DNA from 4 places in the Lysinibacillus fusiformis genome. Region 4 is predicted to be linked to each of the others. Evidence: riboswitches for the same ligand, from Rfam matches in the RefSeq annotation. Region 4 holds a riboswitch; each other region holds the start of a gene.
The links. A riboswitch is a leader RNA that binds a small molecule or an ion and turns the genes downstream of it on or off. The one in region 4 is predicted to bind cobalamin.
Positions count from the first base shown of each region.

Region 1 (4,348 bases), 2.0 Mb from region 4:
TAACACATATGTGTATGGATTTGTGTTTCATCTTTGACACTAGATGTAGCAAGCTTGAAGGAATTGACAGCCCAATCTAAGTAAGCCCCCCACTCTTCTTTTCGAAGCGGTAAGCCTTCTCTTAGTGCTGGTTCATCCACTTGAATAATCGAAATACCTGCGTTTTCTAGTGCTTCCACCTCTTTGCGAAGTGCTAATGCAATTTGATAAGCGACATCTTGACGGGAAAGATCATCGCGTACAAACGACCAATTTAATATCGTCACAGGCCCTGTCAGCATGCCTTTTACAAATCGCTTTGTTAGGCTTTGAGCATAGGCTGATTCTTTTACGGTAATGGGTGAGGCCCACGCAACATCTCCATAAATGATCGGAGGCTTCACACAGCGTGACCCGTATGAAACGACCCATGCTTTTTCTGTAAAGGCAAAGCCAGTCAGTTTTTCACCAAAATATTCTACCATGTCTGTACGCTCAAATTCACCATGAACGAGTACATCGATATCTAGGTCCTCTTGTATAGTGATCCAGCGCTTAGTTTCCTCTTCTATAAATGCCTCATAGTCTTCATTTGCTAGTTGTTTCTTTCGCCAAGCATTACGATTTCTTTTCACCTCATCAGATTGTGGGAAGCTACCGATTGTAGTCGTTGGGAACAGTGGTAACGCTAAGGCCTGTTGTTGTATATTTTGACGTTGCGTAAAATCACTGTGTCGTTCAAAATCTTGCGTTGTCACAGTTTGAACAGCTTGATGAATCAACTTGTTTTGGCGGATTGGATGATTTTTTAGAGCCTCAATCGCCTTCATACTTTCTGAAAAATTATGTTGTAAGGAACCATCTTTATCTCGTCTAAATTTAGTCAGCCCCGTGATTTCTACGATTTTTTCATCTGCGAAGGCCAAAGCCTGCTTTAAAACAGGGTCAAGTTCATTTTCAAGAGAGGTTGTGATTGGAACATGCTGTAGGTTACTTGATGGTTGAATCCATAGCTCTTCGGCATGACTTAGCTGTTCAATGGCTTGAATCGTTGCGTTGACCTCTGCAAGGTTTGAACGCCAAATATCACGGCCATTTACAACCCCAATTGCCAATACTTTATCCTGCGGGAAACCGAATTGACGCAGTGACTCCATATTCCCTTTATAGCCATGAACAAAGTCTAGGCCAAACCCTTGAACAGGCAGCGTAATCAATGTTTCATAGGCACATAATGCTTCAAAATAAGTTTGTAGCATAATCTTAGCCCCTGGAACGGCAACGGCTGATTGGTCGTAAATTTCTTGCACCAGCTTTATCTCTGCTGGATCAAGAGTTGTAACAAGGGATGGCTCTTCTAGCTGAATCCAAGTGGCACCTGCATCCACTAACTCTTTTAATACCTGCGTATAGAGCGGTAATAAGGCTAATAAGTATTCAACCTGTGTTAATTTGTTGTAGCCTTTTGTTAACTTGCAAAATGTATAGGGACCAATCAATGTCGGCTTCGTGATGATCCCGAATGCTTCTTTCGTCTCTAAAAAGTCAGCTAACACTTTATTTTCTGTTAGTTGTAAGGTTTGTCCCTCATACTCAGGAACAATATAGTGATAATTGGTATTAAACCATTTTGTCATTTCACTCGCTACGGCTGTTTTATTCCCTCTTGCTACACTGTAGTAGGTATGTAAATCGACTTTACCACCTTGCCAGTTAAAGCGTTTTGGTACTAGACCAAACATCAAAGCCGTATCTAACATTCTATCGTAATACGTAAAATCACCAACTGTCACCATTTCGATACCCAATTGTAGCTGCTTGTCGATTCTCGCTAAACGAATCTTCTTTAATCTTTCCTCAAAGTCCTCTTCAGAAAGTTCATTACGCCAAAATAATTCTAATGCTTTTTTCCATTCGCGATCCTCCCCTATATAGGGGTAACCGATGAGTGTGCTTGTATAGGTCATGTTATAATCTCCTTTTTAGAAAAAATAAAAAGCCATTCTCCTATTTGGAAAATGGCTGCATGTTAAAATTATGAATGCTAAAACAATGCGAAAAAGTATCTACTTTTGCATAAACATTATCGCACAGTGCCTATTTGGTCACTTTTCACCACCTATTTCCACGTAGGTATTTGGTGTGTACTAGAAATTGGCAGGTCTCCTGGCTTTTCATCAACACGCCTCACAGCCTTCCCAGTTTCCCCAGTGGCATTTGTGATTTGCTCCGAATTACAGTTGCGGGACAGCGTCGGATTTTCACCGACTTCCCTTTTAAGCCAAACTTTCATTTGGCACCAAGTCTTACACATTATTCAATTATGCTCCTACTATAGCATACATTTCAGAATAGTAGAAATTATTTTTAAACAATTATATAAATTATTTCTATAAATATTCTAGGAATTATTAAATATCTCCGCTAAGATAAGGCTACATTGTATTCCGTTAAAAAATTTGTTACTATAAATAGACAATTATGAGAGGACTGATGAATGGACGATGATGAACTAAACTATATTTTTATTTGAATTGAATGATTTCAAACCAAAATATAGGGTTAGTCTATCCATTTTTAACAATCAGTTTGCATTTTATTTGTCATGATACGAGTGGCAAATCGACTTTATTCAGTGAAAGACTAATCCTTCCAATGCACGATTGGAGGGATTTTTTTCTTGCTCTCATCGTTGAATCTGTACCTTTCATCTACTCGTAAAGGAGAGAGATAATATGAGCGATTCAGATACTATTGTGACGCATGTAATACTCCGTATAAGTCGTTAATATCCATCTACTTATACGGAGCAATGGAGCATAGATGGATAGACCGACTTTGTATGAAAAGGAAAACTATTGCAATACAAAGGAGGAATTATCATGTCCATGATACAAGTACAAAACCTAACTTTTTCTTATCCAAGTAGCTTTGACAATATTTTTGAAGGGGTAAACTTCCAAATCGACACGGATTGGAAACTTGGATTTATCGGGAGAAACGGACGAGGTAAAACAACATTCTTTCAGTTGCTATTAGGCAATTATGAGTATAGCGGAAAAATCATCTCTTCCGTAGACTTTACTTATTTCCCCTATCCCGTTTCGGATCCAAATAAATATACACACGAAATTTTTGAAGAAATTTGCCCTCAGGCAGAGGATTGGGAATGTTTACGTGAAATAGCTTATCTACATGTAGATGCGGAGGTTATGTATCGTCCTTTTAAAACATTATCCAACGGTGAGCAAACAAAGGTGTTGCTTGCGGCGTTATTTTTGACAGAGGGTCAATTTTTATTAATTGATGAACCTACCAATCATCTCGATACGGATGCACGAAAGACGGTCTCAGATTATCTTCGTAGGAAAAAAGGATTTATTTTAATTTCGCATGACAGAAGCTTTTTAGATGGCTGCGTTGACCATATTTTATCGATCAATAGAGCCAATATTGACGTTCAAAGTGGTAATTACTCATCTTGGAAGCTCAATTTTGATCGACAGCAGGAACATGAAGAAGCAACCAATCAACGACTGCAAAAAGATATCGACCGATTAAAACAGTCCTCAAAGCGTTCGGGAGGTTGGTCGAATCAAGTGGAAGCCTCCAAAAACGGGACAACCAATTCAGGTTCGAAGCTGGACAAAGGCTTTGTTGGACATAAAGCAGCCAAGATGATGAAACGAGCAAAGAACCTGGAATCCAGACAACAAAGAGCTATTGAGGAAAAATCAAAACTGCTAAAAAATGTTGAAAAAACCGAGTCATTGAAAGTAGAGCCATTGGCATGTCCATCAAAAGAAATGGTTGTTGTCACGGATGTATCGATTCGGTACGATGACCATATCGTAAATAAGCCCATTAGCTTCCAAGTGGCACAAGGTGATCGCATTGTTATAGATGGCAAAAATGGAAACGGAAAAAGTAGTATTCTAAAACTTATTCTAGGCAAGCCCATCCAACATACAGGCGCCATTAAATTAGCTTCAGGTCTGGTCATTTCCTATGTTCAACAGGATACATCCCATTTGAAGGGGTTATTATCGGAATTTATTGAAGAGCATGGTATTGATGAGACGTTATTTAAATCAATTCTGCGCAAGATGGATTTTGAGCGAATTCAATTTGAGAAAGACATCTCTCATTATTCTGGTGGGCAAAAGAAAAAACTGCTGATTGCTAAAAGCTTGTGTGAGAAAGCTCATTTATATATTTGGGATGAACCATTCAATTTTATTGATATCTATTCACGTATGCAGATTGAAGAGCTTATTCAAAGCGCTCATCTCACAATGGTGATAGTTGAGCATGACCAGGCATTTCAACAAGCCGTGGCAACGAAAACGATAGCTATGTAGTGAAGAGA
Region 1 is NZ_CP070490.1:4,309,529-4,313,876, reverse strand. Features, by position in the region: gene metE (5-methyltetrahydropteroyltriglutamate--homocysteine S-methyltransferase) at 1-1,946, opposite strand, end outside; cobalamin riboswitch at 2,119-2,298, opposite strand; gene JTI58_RS21175 (Lsa family ABC-F type ribosomal protection protein) at 2,862-4,340, shown strand.
Region 1: it holds a riboswitch for cobalamin, as region 4 does, so the genes downstream of both, metE (5-methyltetrahydropteroyltriglutamate--homocysteine S-methyltransferase) here and JTI58_RS06600 (hypothetical protein) in region 4, are expected to answer to the same signal.

Region 2 (4,348 bases), 2.2 Mb from region 4:
ATCAAGGAAGTGCTACAGATTTTCCGTTTACTTGAAGCAGAAGAGCCTTCTTTACGTGTCGTTTGGCAGGAAAAGTTCCAGGAAATCCATGTCCATATTATGGGTGTCATTCAATTGGAGGTCCTGACAGAGGTATTAATGAGACGTTTTTCATTAGCCGTCTCCTTTGGCGAGCCGCAAATTTTATATATGGAGACCATTGCGACGAAGGTGACAGGCTATGGCCATTTCGAGCCACTCAAGCATTATGCGGAAGTTCATTTATTAATGGAGCCAAATCCACGTGGAACCGGCAATACCTTCAGCAATGCCTGTCATGCAGATCATTTATCCGTAGGCAATCAGCGCCTTGTTGAAAAGCACCTGTTTGAGCGCGATCATCATGGCTTACTTACAGGCTTCCCTTTAACAGATGTTCATTTTACGCTTCTAACAGGTCGCGGGCATAATGAACATACATCGGGCGGCGATTTCCGAGAAGCTAGTTTCCGTGCGCTGCGCCAGGGACTAGAGCAAGCCCAAAATGTTCTACTTGAACCCTATTATCGTTTTAAAATGAAGGCTTCAAACGACTTTATCGGCCGCATGATGACTGACGTTCAGCAAGCAGCAGGCACATTTGATGACCCGATATTATCCGAAACAGATGTGGTGCTAACAGGTCGCGCGCCCGTTGCCACTTTAATGAGCTACAGCACAACCTTTGCTGCCTATACAAATGGGAAAGGTGCACTCACACTCCAATTTGATGGCTATGATATATGCCATAATACAGAGGAAGTAATTGCACAGATTGGCTACGATAAAAATGCCGACCCTGAATATAGTTCCTCCAGTATTTTTTGTGCAAAGGGCAAAGGATATACGGTTCCGTGGCATGAAGCACAGGCAGCCATGCATTGTTTATAGGGCAGGAGTCGGCCTACTCGCTCGGGAGTGTTTTGCTTGCTTTCGCGGGTATTCTTCGCTCAAGCGCGGGTATTTCTCTTGCTTTCGCGGGTATTCGTCGCCCAAGCGCGGGTATTTCTCCTGCTTTCGCGGGTATTCTTCGCTCAAGCGCGAGTATTTCTCCTGCTTCCGCGGGTATTCATCGCTCTAGCGCGAGTATTTCTCTTGCTTCCGCGGGTACTCATAGCTCTAGCGCGGGTATTTCTCCTGCTTTCGCGGGTATTCGTCGCCCAAGCGCGGGTATTTCTCCTGCTTCCGCGGGTATTCATTGCTCTAGCGCGAGTATTTCACTTGCTTCCGCGGGTACTCATAGCTCAAGCGCGGGTATTTCTTGCTTGAACGTGAATATATTTCGATCCTGCATTTAAATGAAAGCAAGCCCTCCATAAAGCGGAGGGCTTGTTCTTATAGTGCACCGACGGCTTTCTTTGTTGGTTTGTCCATCAAATAAGCGGGTTCTACTATCACGTAGTCATGCTTGTTCGTAAAATCAATCAGTACCTTGCCTGGGTGACTTTTTAAAATTTGTAGATGATCAATTAATTGCAGTAAGAGCTCGTGCCCATTGCCGCGTGGATGCCAGTTGAAATGATAATCATTTAACGCTTGCACCGCTTCAATAAACTGGGCATATTCCTGCTGCACGAATGCGATGAGTTTGTCATGGTGAGACGCTAAATCGTGTAGATATGTTTCATAAAAGCGCATGACAATCGAGCATAATAAGTCATTGACACGAGCGGCACTTAAAACAGGCTTTGGCTCCAATGTTAGACGATCAAGGTTGGGCTTTGCGCGTGTTGAATCAATGCGCGTAATTAAGTGATACGCTTCCCCATTGACCTCATAGACAATCGGATTGGTCGGCATATACATCATAAAATGATTGGTCTTTGTTTTCAGCTCATCTGTTAATGCTGCTTTTGCCAAAAGATGACCGTCCACATCCCCATTTTGTATCCAAATAATTTCTTTATTATATAAGATTTGTTCAAAGAAGCGATCGTTGCGAATCAGCTTCGTTGCTAATAATTGATCGATCAGCGATTCGACCACCATTCTTGTTTTCGCTTTCTTGGCAACTTCTGTGCGTGGTTGCTTACAAATGTTCATATCTTCATAAGGCGTTTCCAGCGTTGTCGTTACATGAATATTCGTCATACGTGCATCCCCTTTGCGTACATATTTTCAAAACAAAAAGGACTCCCTACGTTTTGAGGAAGTCCTTCGCTTTATCTTCTTTCATCACACAATGCCAAACAAACCCTAAGTATGTGTGAACGAGTCCGATTGTGAACCCTTTCATTTACTATGGGCGTTTGACGTACTGTGACGAACAGAGCATTCTGTTTTGTCAACATGCCACCTCCTATTCCTCGTAGGTTACTGGTGTGTACTCATAACAGGCAGGTCTCCTGACTCATGGTCATCGCTTCTTTTCTCCTTCCCGTCCAAAGACAGTGGTTGCTGAAAAGTCGCTCACATTTACAGTTGCGGGACAGTGTCGGATTTGCACCGACTTCCCTTTTAAGCAAATTGCACGCAATTTACACCTATTACTACACGCTATTCAGTTGTCATAGGAATCGAGTGTACTCCACATTCCTATTAGATTACTAAAATCAATTGTAAAGTAGTGTTTTTCTAAAGTCAAATATCATAATATTTTCCAAACTACTAATCATCGTTTCTTAATTTTATCTAACAAACTCTGAAATTCTGACAGCACGTCTTCACATTTACTTTGATCGTAGTATACTTCCGCAGCTTCATCGCGGGCCATCTCTTTCGAAATCCCCTCGGATTTTCTACGCAGCATATACTGAATAACCTCGATTTCTTTACCGCTATACTTTCTGGTCTTTTCCAACGAATCAGCAAAATTGTCGTCTACTTCACACATTAAATCCGCGTAACTAGTTAATGTTTTGTCCGTAATATTTAACTTCTCTAATACGTCCTTTACCGAATGTCTTCTTTTTAACATCCGTATCACCTCCATCTATTATTCGGAGTATATACTGAAAGAAACCGCATGAGAATAGGCTTTAGCGACTGATTGACGGCTTTTAAAAAAAGGTATTTACGGCACTTTTATTTTAGGTTATTATTTATGTAACATTTGAAAAAACGAGTTACGAGCGCAGGAATCCCTTGCGCTCATTTTTTTAACGCAAAACTGACGCAAGTTCAATCGGGATAACTCACTTCTATAAATTTGAAATATTAACATAAACAGCCTAATAATAAACGCACCTCAGACAAACTTACACGCACAACTATCCGATTCAACAATTCTCGAAGCCTCTGACATCGCAAAAACCGGCTTGTTTTGAAAATGGTATCTGTAATTATCGGACAGCAGAAAGCGCCTGTAGGAAGTCGGTGGCTTGGGGGGATTTTCGAGTCATCCAACGTTTAATTGACGCAATGAATATCAAATGAATATTTATTCATTTCCAACTTCCCATAAGCTTGATTATGTAAACTAAAATATACGTAAAACCATTCATATAACAATGTTTCTCTACTTCTGCGCTGAAACAACATATACACAATCTTATACATCGTTAATATGCCGCAATTCTTGCGACTATCTCTATTTGCACATGCGTTACAATACTGCATAAAATGCTGTATAAAATACCGGTTAAATTGTCAGATAACGATTTGTTTTCAAGGTAGCGCGTCCGCCAGCACGTTCTGCCCGATGTTTCCTCGTATTTCGGAATTAAACGGAAGCCCTAACGCCATTCCAACGCATAAAAAAAGAGCGAAGCCAACACGTAGCCAACTCCGCATTTATAATACTTTACCGCACTAAATCGTTGATATACCGCCTTTTAATATCGATTTTTAATATTCGCTAATCGAGCTGCAACTGCATCTGGATCCGCATTAGGCGCTTTAATCTCAACTTCCGCCTTATCAACTAGCATACCCATCGTTTGCATGTACAGTTTCATATGCGAAGCGTTGCCGTCCACACAACCTTGAATAAGCGCCTGCATAACGCGCGTACGATTATCCGATAAATACATATCTGTTACCGCTGTCTTATATTCTAACATCGCAGGCAACTGTCTCCATTTACGTAATGTCCGGTCAGATATGCCAATTTCCTTTGCAATTTCAACGTAAGAACGACGCTTACCTTTCGGTAATAGGTCGTTTTCGTAAATCAACTCGGCAGCCTTCGCCTGATCGGCCGTCAATTCTTTTAAAATACCTTCTAGTTTGCTCTCCATTTTAATAGCTCCTCTCGTTTGTCAGCGTAGTATTTATCATAATTTCCGTCATAGTCGCCTTTATAGACATCTTCGGAATAAACGGAATAAGGCGTTTCCTCAATGATACTTACAAGCATATCCGCTAAATTTGCGTAATGCATTCTGCTGTC
Region 2 is NZ_CP070490.1:4,131,407-4,135,754, reverse strand. Features, by position in the region: gene JTI58_RS20310 (elongation factor G) at 1-909, shown strand, start outside; gene JTI58_RS20305 (hypothetical protein) at 1,354-2,109, opposite strand; cobalamin riboswitch at 2,337-2,520, opposite strand; gene JTI58_RS20300 (hypothetical protein) at 2,630-2,935, opposite strand; gene JTI58_RS20295 (phBC6A51 family helix-turn-helix protein) at 3,792-4,196, opposite strand; gene JTI58_RS20290 (hypothetical protein) at 4,181-4,348, opposite strand, start outside.
Region 2: it holds a riboswitch for cobalamin, as region 4 does, so the genes downstream of both, JTI58_RS20305 (hypothetical protein) here and JTI58_RS06600 (hypothetical protein) in region 4, are expected to answer to the same signal.

Region 3 (4,348 bases), 2.0 Mb from region 4:
TGATCCATGAAATCAATCGAATCTTTTGAGCCGTACAAGATGCCCTCCGTCACGAGATGCCCATGAAGGTTCATACAGCCAAGCCCTACAGAATGCATTAATTGATTGGCTTTTGCAACTGACGGTACATTCTTGATATGTGTCATTTGCGATACATTCGTTAATAAGTGCATGGCTGTATCGACTAATGCGCCGAAATCATTGACTTTACTTGCTGCATGGATATCAATAGACCCTAAGTTACACGATACATCGAGTCCATAGTCATTTGGTTGATCTTGGTCCGTAATGATACTTGTCTCTTGCACTTGCAGAATTTCGGTACATAGATTGGACATTTTTACGCGACCAATGTTTTTTAAAGGATGTACCTTATTGACATTATCATCAAAGATTTCAAACGGATAGCCCGATTCAAATTGTGCTTTTTTCACCTCTGTGTAAAGCTTACGTGCATTCAAACGTTTGATTTTACGAATTTTAGGGTTATCAAGTAGCTCGTAATACATTTCTGAGATGGAGATCTCAGACATACGTTTGCCATATTCTTTATATATATCATATGGGCTAAACAAAACAATATCTTTATCGCGTTTCATCAGTTCGAAGAAAATACTAGGTATAATAATTCCTGTTGAAAGGGTTGCGAGGCGAATTTTATCATCGGCATTCGGTTTTTTGGATGAAATAAAATTTTCTATATCTGCATGAAAAATATTTAAATAAACAACACCAGAGCCATTTCGTTGCCCTAGCTGATTCGAATAACTGAAAGAATTTTCTAACAGTTTCGCAACTGGGATGACACCACTTGCACGATTCAGTATCTCTTTAATTGGATCCCCTAAAGGGCGTAAATCTGTTAAGTTGACCCCAACCCCACCACCAAGGCGTGATAGCTCTAAACAATAGCCAATGTTTTCGGCAATACTATTCATGGAGTCATCCATTGATAATTTAAAGCAGCTTACTAATTCACCACGTGCTTTCTTGCCACTATTCAATGCAGTTGGTGTGGCAGGTTGATAGGCTTCCATCATCGCTTCGACAGAACGTTCTGCTAAAGCTGTGTTGCCTTGAGCTAAATACAAAGCAATAATAACAATACGATCCTCATATTTTTCTAAAATCTCTTCGCCGTCACGACTTTTCATAGCATAGCTATCATAAAACTTGCTGGCGCTCATAAAGGATGGGAAACGGAAATTATAATCATAGGCTTTTTTATACAACTTCTTAATAAATTCCATTTCGTACATGTCGATAAATGCTTTCTCATAGTAGCCCTCATCAACTAAATAGCGGATTTTTTCCTCAATATCTATAAAATAACGCAAACGTACGTTGACATACTCTAAAAAGTAGCGGCGCGTAGCTTCACGATCTTTTTCTAACTCAAGTAATCCAGTTGTACTATAACGATTCAGTACGTCATTATTAAGCTTTAAATAGGTTTTCATCTCATTACCCTCGTTTCATAAAACGTTTGTATTGCTTCATAATCTGTTTGATTGCCTCGTAAATCTAATTTCCTTACTAAGGGTACATGATAGGTAGTAGCAATTTTCTCACCAGCAGCGCCAAATACATGATGGCCAAAGTTACTATTGCCACTGGCAACTACTCCTTTACAAAAATCTCTGTTTTTTTCTAAAAAGCGTTGCACCTTCGCTGGAATGTCACCTAAACCATCTGTGTAGGTAATTAAAAGATACGGCTTATTCAGTCGCAATTCTTCAGAGAGCTCGATAGCTTCTGCCTTTAATTTGGATACAACATTTCGGACATTGCCTGTACGACTTGCATAAACGATCATAGGGTAATCAACTCAATTTGAGAAACAATTTCCTGAACATCTCCTATAAAGGTTTCATTCATTTCTAAAACAGGCACACTTAAAAAACCTGCATCTATAATGGTTTGCTTAGCTTGTTCATCGTGATCAATGTTAACAATTTCTGCTTCAAGTCCTGCACGTTGTAATTCAGATTTTACCCACAGGCATTTTGGACAAATTGTTTTCGTATAAAGTTTCATAGAAATCCCTCTTTTCATAAAATAAAAAGGCTATCTCTTTAAGAGAGATAGCTAAAATGGAAACGTTAACATACTAAAAATACCGACGTTCCCATCTCTTAATCCCCGAAGAAATGATTAATTTGTTTTATAAAGGCAGGTCTCCTGGCTTTGCTTCATTCTCTGATTTCCTTCCCATGCGCATGCACAGTGGATGCTATCATCGTCAGCTTAACAGTTGCGGGGACAGCGTCGGAATTGTACCGAACTTCCCTTTTAAACTACATATAGTAGTACCTTAGTAAAACGAACACAATATATTGTTGTTGTTCAATAGTTTTAAGTTTACCATCCTTCAAATGAAAAGTAAATCTAGATTCTAAACTTCTTTATTTTTGGATTATTCAGTATTTTTGATTATGTAGTTCGAAATAGATTATCACTAATTACTTATACCTAAACAAAATAGATATTTTAAACGATGTACGAGATTTTCTATTAAATTCTATCTACAGTAAAACTATTCATTTATAGAATGCCTAAAATAATCTTGAATAGCTATGGAAACAGTCTATATTCTGAAGAAAAATAGACTGTTTGACACTACGAACATCTATTAGTGCTTTACAATAAACAGGGCCAATTCCTTATAAAATTCCGGCGTTGCAGCAGAATTTGTATGAAATTGAGGATTATATTTGGATAAAAGCTTATATAATTTAGTTGCAGTTAATAGATTCTGTTCTCTATCGTAAGCCCTAAAACGATCATAGACCTCTTTCACTTTCCCATTTACTGAATGAGAAAAGTAATATTGCACTTCTTTATCCTCTAAGTAGTCTAGTTGCCACTTGTAACATATTAAATTTGTGAGGAAAAACATTTCTAATGCTGGCATTTCCCCACCTTTCATTAGCAATGTCATGCCATAATCAAAGGCATTTTCTAACCATTTCACTCCATGACGGTCCCTGTAAAAACGAATTAATTTTTGTAGACCATGCCCTTGTTCTTTCACAAGATACGAGTGAATATTCGTATTTCCAGCATTTCTTTCCCATTCATCAAGAGAAAATTTATATTTTCTTATCAGTTTCATCCAAAGCTTTTGAAGTTTCTCTTCAGAAATAGCGTTTGTTTGTTTATTCCACTTTAACAGCATTTCTAAATATTCTAATACAAAGCATCTCTCAATCTCAAAATGATCCAAATTATTAAATAGAGTATCTTGATCAATATCAATGCTATCCTCTAAAATTTTTTCATCTATCAGCATTCTATTGCCCCGACTAACTCACGTTTTATATTTAAATAGGCATAATTAATATTTTTGTAATCATCAGGATTTTCTTGTATTAATATTTTGATATAAACTTGTAGGGAAATCATGTGCTCACTAGAAAGGTTGTTCATTATTTGCTGCTTTAACTGATTTTCATAAAATAAAATTGAATGAGATGTCATTTTGTTCACTCCTATTCGTTCATAAAAAAAACATCTTTCCCCTTAGGTAAGATGCTAGCTATGACTTAAATACTACATAGTTCTTCAACCAATATAAAATAAGTCGTCTATACTGAATAGAGACCCTTTTCTTGGTTGTCGCACTATGAGTATGATGAAGGTAATTCGTCACACTCAACACCCCCTATCCTCGTAGGTTTTTTGGCTGTACTAGACAAAGGCAGGTCTCCTGGCTTATGATCATCACACATTTTCCCTTCCCATTACATGACAGAACAGTGGCTTTGAAAATGTACTCCTAATTACAGTTGCGGGACAGCGCCGGATTTTCACCGAACTTCCCTTTTAAACAAACTCATTATGAATTTGTACCTTTATCCTGTTATTCCGTTTTTTATAGTATAACATATCAATCTCTTTGCTAACTTACTTCGCATATCACTACAAACAAGAAACCATCTACCTTTTAAATAGTAGATGGTTTCAACGTTTATCAATAGAAAATCCACTTGTTTTTACTTTTTTACTGTCGCATTACGATCTTGAAAGAAATTTTCTAGGTCTTTATCTGTAAATTCATTGAATGTTTGATAGATATACTGTGGATTTCGGTCTTTATCAATGACGACAGAGCGTACACCTTCAAAGAAATCCTCATGTCTTAAAAAGTTTTTAGCCAAGATTAAATCTGTCGCAAAGCATTCCTCTAATGTCTTATCTCGAGCATCTATCAGTTGCTTTAACGTAATCTTTAACGATGATGGAGATTTAGATAGAAGGAACTGCTTTGTTTCTTGCGCAAATTTACTTGCGTCATTGTCTAAGGATTCAACTATCTCTTCCACGGTATTTTTTGAGAAATGCTGAT
Region 3 is NZ_CP070490.1:4,329,083-4,333,430, reverse strand. Features, by position in the region: gene nrdE (class 1b ribonucleoside-diphosphate reductase subunit alpha) at 1-1,460, opposite strand, end outside; gene nrdI (class Ib ribonucleoside-diphosphate reductase assembly flavoprotein NrdI) at 1,457-1,816, opposite strand; gene JTI58_RS21270 (glutaredoxin family protein) at 1,813-2,037, opposite strand; cobalamin riboswitch at 2,155-2,332, opposite strand; gene JTI58_RS21265 (hypothetical protein) at 2,633-3,292, opposite strand; gene JTI58_RS21260 (hypothetical protein) at 3,286-3,480, opposite strand; cobalamin riboswitch at 3,683-3,871, opposite strand; gene JTI58_RS21255 (enoyl-CoA hydratase/isomerase family protein) at 3,996-4,348, opposite strand, start outside.
Region 3: it holds a riboswitch for cobalamin, as region 4 does, so the genes downstream of both, JTI58_RS21270 (glutaredoxin family protein) here and JTI58_RS06600 (hypothetical protein) in region 4, are expected to answer to the same signal.

Region 4 (4,348 bases):
ACAGCATTATCTGATAAAGCACTGAGCATAAAAGTATCGGCTAGTCCCATCAACATAAATAGAAATACTTCTAAGAAGATAGGCCATGTTAAATGGAATAGACTTAACTTATTTGTCTCTTTAATTGTGTCTGCCAATACTTTCACTTCTCCTATATTTTCTTAAAAATCTATTGTATCTTATCACAAATTTTCAGACTGTAAAGAGGTTTATAGGAAGACAGCGCTTCCACGTAAAAAATCCCTTTCACTTAAGTGTGAAAGGGGCCATTTTAAATTAAGCAATAGGATTGCAATTGCTCTCGTTTTTCAATTGTTAGGCCAAACTCCTGCTCTAAAAACCCAGTCTTTGAACCATAACGGCGATCCATAGCTTCCAATGCTGCTTGTAAATAGTCTTCGCGAGCGGACATTAATGCATAAAATTGCTGTAGCTCTTGGTCATTATACTGATGCTGAATAGCCTGAGCCATTCTTTCTACCATTGGACGTAAATGTATATTCGTATCTAAATAGTCTTCCATAATCGTCTCCTCAGGGACATCTAAAGCTAGCAATATAAGGGCCCCTCCTATCCCTGTTCGGTCTTTTCCGACTGCACAATGATGAACAAGTCCTAAATTATCAGGGTTTTGAATAGTTAGCAATAACTCTTTAAATGAAGGATTATTAAACGGCATTTGTGCATAAAAATCCCGGAACATTTCAGGGCTCACTACTTTATAGAAATCTCTCCCCCCAGCATTTGTAGGCATTTCAAAAGAATGATTGCCCTTCGCTGGAATTTGAATATATTGAGCGTGTGAGAACACAGGGTTAGGATTATGATACGCCTCACTATTATCACGATAATCAAAAATGGTTTTAATCCCTAACGTTTCAAATAGCTCTTTATCCGCCAGTGTCATTTTCCCAAGAGCGGCTGAGCGGTAAAATAAACCGTTCTTTACCCTACGTCCATCACTTGTCTTATATCCACCCATGTCTCGGAAATTATAGACCGCCTCAAATGGAATCGCCTTTGTCTCTAATTGTTCCAATCACTACACCTCCTAAAATAATCGAGCATACTTACTTTTATTTTAAAGAACAAACTAAATTAATTCCAATTTTCACGCTAGGTAATAATTAAAACCACATCAAAAATGCTAGCTGAAAGGCTTACAGCTAGCATGGAAACATTTCTTATTTAAATAACTCTGGATATACAGCCTTCGCTACTAATTCTACAGCTTCACCAATACGTGGACCAGGTCGATTCGAGATATCTGTATCAAGAGATAATACCGCTTTGTTTTGAATAGCTGTCACAGTATTCCAACCATCACGCGCAAGAATTTCTCCTATTGGATCTTCTGTATAGTTTACTGTCGTTAAAATAACGTCTGGGTTTTTCGCAATCACATCTTCCTCAGAAACTTGCGCCCAACTATTCAATTCAGAAAAAACATTATTAACATTAGCTGCCTCTAGTATTTCTTGTTGGAAAGTGCTAGAGCCCGCTGTATAAATGTCTGGCTTAGGGCTAACCTCTAAATAAACATTTTTCGGCGTCTTTACGTCTTTCACCTTCGTTTGTACTTCAGCAATTTTCGCTTTAATCTCTTCGTTTAATTTATTTCCTTGATCAGCAACATCCATCACAGCAGCAATTTGTTCGATATCTCCATAAACATCATCGAAAGTAGTCGCAGATTGAATAACAAACACATTAATTCCTGCATCTTCAAGCGGCTTTAGTGCATCCTTATCACCGATTGTATAAGCAATGACAACATCTGGCTTTAACGCTAAAATTCGTTCACTGTTAAAATTCATAGTATCAGAGACACGTTCAATTTTTTGTGCTTCCTCTGGGTAAGTATCGTACTCAGTTGCCCCTACAATTTTATCGCCAACACCTAGAGCAAACAAGATTTCAGTATTACTTGGTTGTAATGATACAACTGTTTTTGGAACTTCATTAAACTCTATTTCAACACCACGGTCATCTGTCACTTTATAGCTTGTTTTCTCTGTGTGTTGTGTATCCTGTGAAGCATCTTTGTTTTTTGTATCTTCAGCAGTGCCACAGCCTGCTAATATCAGTGCAAGTAAGAGCACTGATAGCCATTGGAATTTAAATACTTTCTTCATTATTATTCTCCTTTTTCTTTTTCATTGGGTATGATTTACTAATAAACGGTATTTCAGCTATTCCTGCTTGCTGATTCATAAAAACAGCCATGACAAAACATACATTAGCTAATAAGCCAAGGTAATCGAAAAGAATAGCAGGAACCTCTCGTTCTTCTGATACTTTGTGTAAGGTACGATATGATTTTTTTGCTTCACTGCGGCAAAGATGTAAAGCAGCAGCGGCCTCAGTTCCTTGAGGTAAAACAAAACTTTGAATCTCTTCCTTCACATGACCAACGTAAAAGTCATAACGCTCACTTAACCAAGATAAATCCTCTTCAGTTACTGCTAGTTTTCCACGAACTGAGCCATTGACATGATAAGCCATAGGTAAAATAAGCATTAAATCCTCTGCAACAACTTGAATATCCTCTTTTTTTACTGCAGCTAATGCAACTCCTAGATGTGTTGTGAGGCTATCCGTTCGAATTTCAAAATCGACCGTTGAAGCTTTCTCACGCATAAATGGATAACAAGAATAACGTGCATCTTTTTTCACTTGCTGTCCCCCCTACTTTCTATAATGAAAAATTCTTACATGAAAGGCATAAAAAAAGCCGCTCCTTTTGCAAAGGAACGACAAAAATAACATAATGATCGCCATCAAACTCGACTTAGCCTATGTTTTTGCCGTATATCCTCCTAGCTTCCGAGAAGTTTTTATACGTTCAAATAAAGGTCGGTCTCCTGGCTTGTACAGTTCATTACATGAAACGAATGAGTTATAAAGAACCTTCCCATCTTCTTTGAGACAGTGGTAAATCTTTATAATGGCTGTACTTACAGTTGCGGAAACAGCTCCGGTTTTTCACCGGATTCCCGATTATGCTAACTAGCACCTTTATTCTGCAAGAATAATTCATTTGTAAAGCAGTTTATCATATATGTTTCAGAAAAAATAGTTGTGCTGCGCATGGATAACTTTATACATACAGCAATATTTCTACTATAAGAGAAAATTTAAAACCATTTTATAAGTTTTTACATTATTAAAAAAATTTATAGACTATAATAGTGTTTCAATTGCCTGTTCGATATCGAGCTGAGAATCCGTTGGCTCAAAGCGCGCGACAGTCTTACCACCAGCATCTACTAGAAACTTTGTAAAGTTCCAGCGAATATTACGACCATCTAAAAAGCTTGGGGCAAGTTGAACAATTGCTTCAGCAAGCATTTTCTCCTGCATACTTGCCTTACCAAATTCGCGAAAATCCGCTTCATGCTTTAAATAATTAAAGAGTGGATGTGTAGCCTCACCATTTACCTGTACAAGCTCAAAAATCGGGAATGTGACTCCATAGTTCACCTTGCAAAGATGCTTAGTTTCCTCCCCATCTTCAGGATTTTGATGACCAAATTGATCACAGGGGAAGCCAAGGACTACAAAATTTTCTTTCCCATATTTATCATACATTTTTTGTAAATCTTCAAATTGATATGTAAATCGGCATTGATTTGCCGTGTTAACAATTAACATTGTTTTTCCACGATATGTTTCCATCGATAAAATTTCACCATTAGGCTTCCGTACTAGATAATTATAAATGCTCATGCCATAACCCCTTATAGTTTTTCGTTTATTATAGTTGACTAGTCAACAGATCATCAAAGAATTTGCCCAAAAAAACACCATCTCGCTACTTTGAACGGATGGCTGACTTATACTTCTTTTTATATTTAGCATCTTGCTCTTCATTAATTAAACGATGGGCAATGTCTAATAATTTCGAGTCATTTGTTTGATCATATAGCTTTTTAAATGACATAATAATATCCTGTCGAATGAGAGATGGCTGCTTTTCATCTATACATGTTTGAAATCTTTTAGCTAGATATGACACAACCAGATCTCTTTGTACCTGTCCTGCTTGCCCAATTTTCCAAATTGCTTGTAATGCATGCCTTGCTGTGACGGATTGTTCGTCATAAGTCACAGCCCAAATCTTTAAGAAATCCTCCAATACCCTTTCTTCTGGATCACTTTTTGCAGCTAAAGCGCATAAAATTTGTGCAGCACGTGCACGAGAATATCCATTTTTGTATGTAAGTGCTTTTATTAGCTGTTCCCAAACTGCATATGTCCAATCTACGGGTTCCTGCATAATCTTCAATAATTCCTCGTAAGATTCATATTGAATATCGCGATCATGCTCTGTTAGATTATTAAAAAG
Region 4 is NZ_CP070490.1:1,329,299-1,333,646, forward strand. Features, by position in the region: gene JTI58_RS06585 (MATE family efflux transporter) at 1-137, opposite strand, end outside; gene JTI58_RS06590 (tyrosine-protein phosphatase) at 272-1,039, opposite strand; gene JTI58_RS06595 (ABC transporter substrate-binding protein) at 1,185-2,135, opposite strand; gene JTI58_RS06600 (hypothetical protein) at 2,119-2,676, opposite strand; cobalamin riboswitch at 2,838-3,035, opposite strand; gene JTI58_RS06605 (glutathione peroxidase) at 3,184-3,729, opposite strand; gene JTI58_RS06610 (hypothetical protein) at 3,815-4,348, opposite strand, start outside.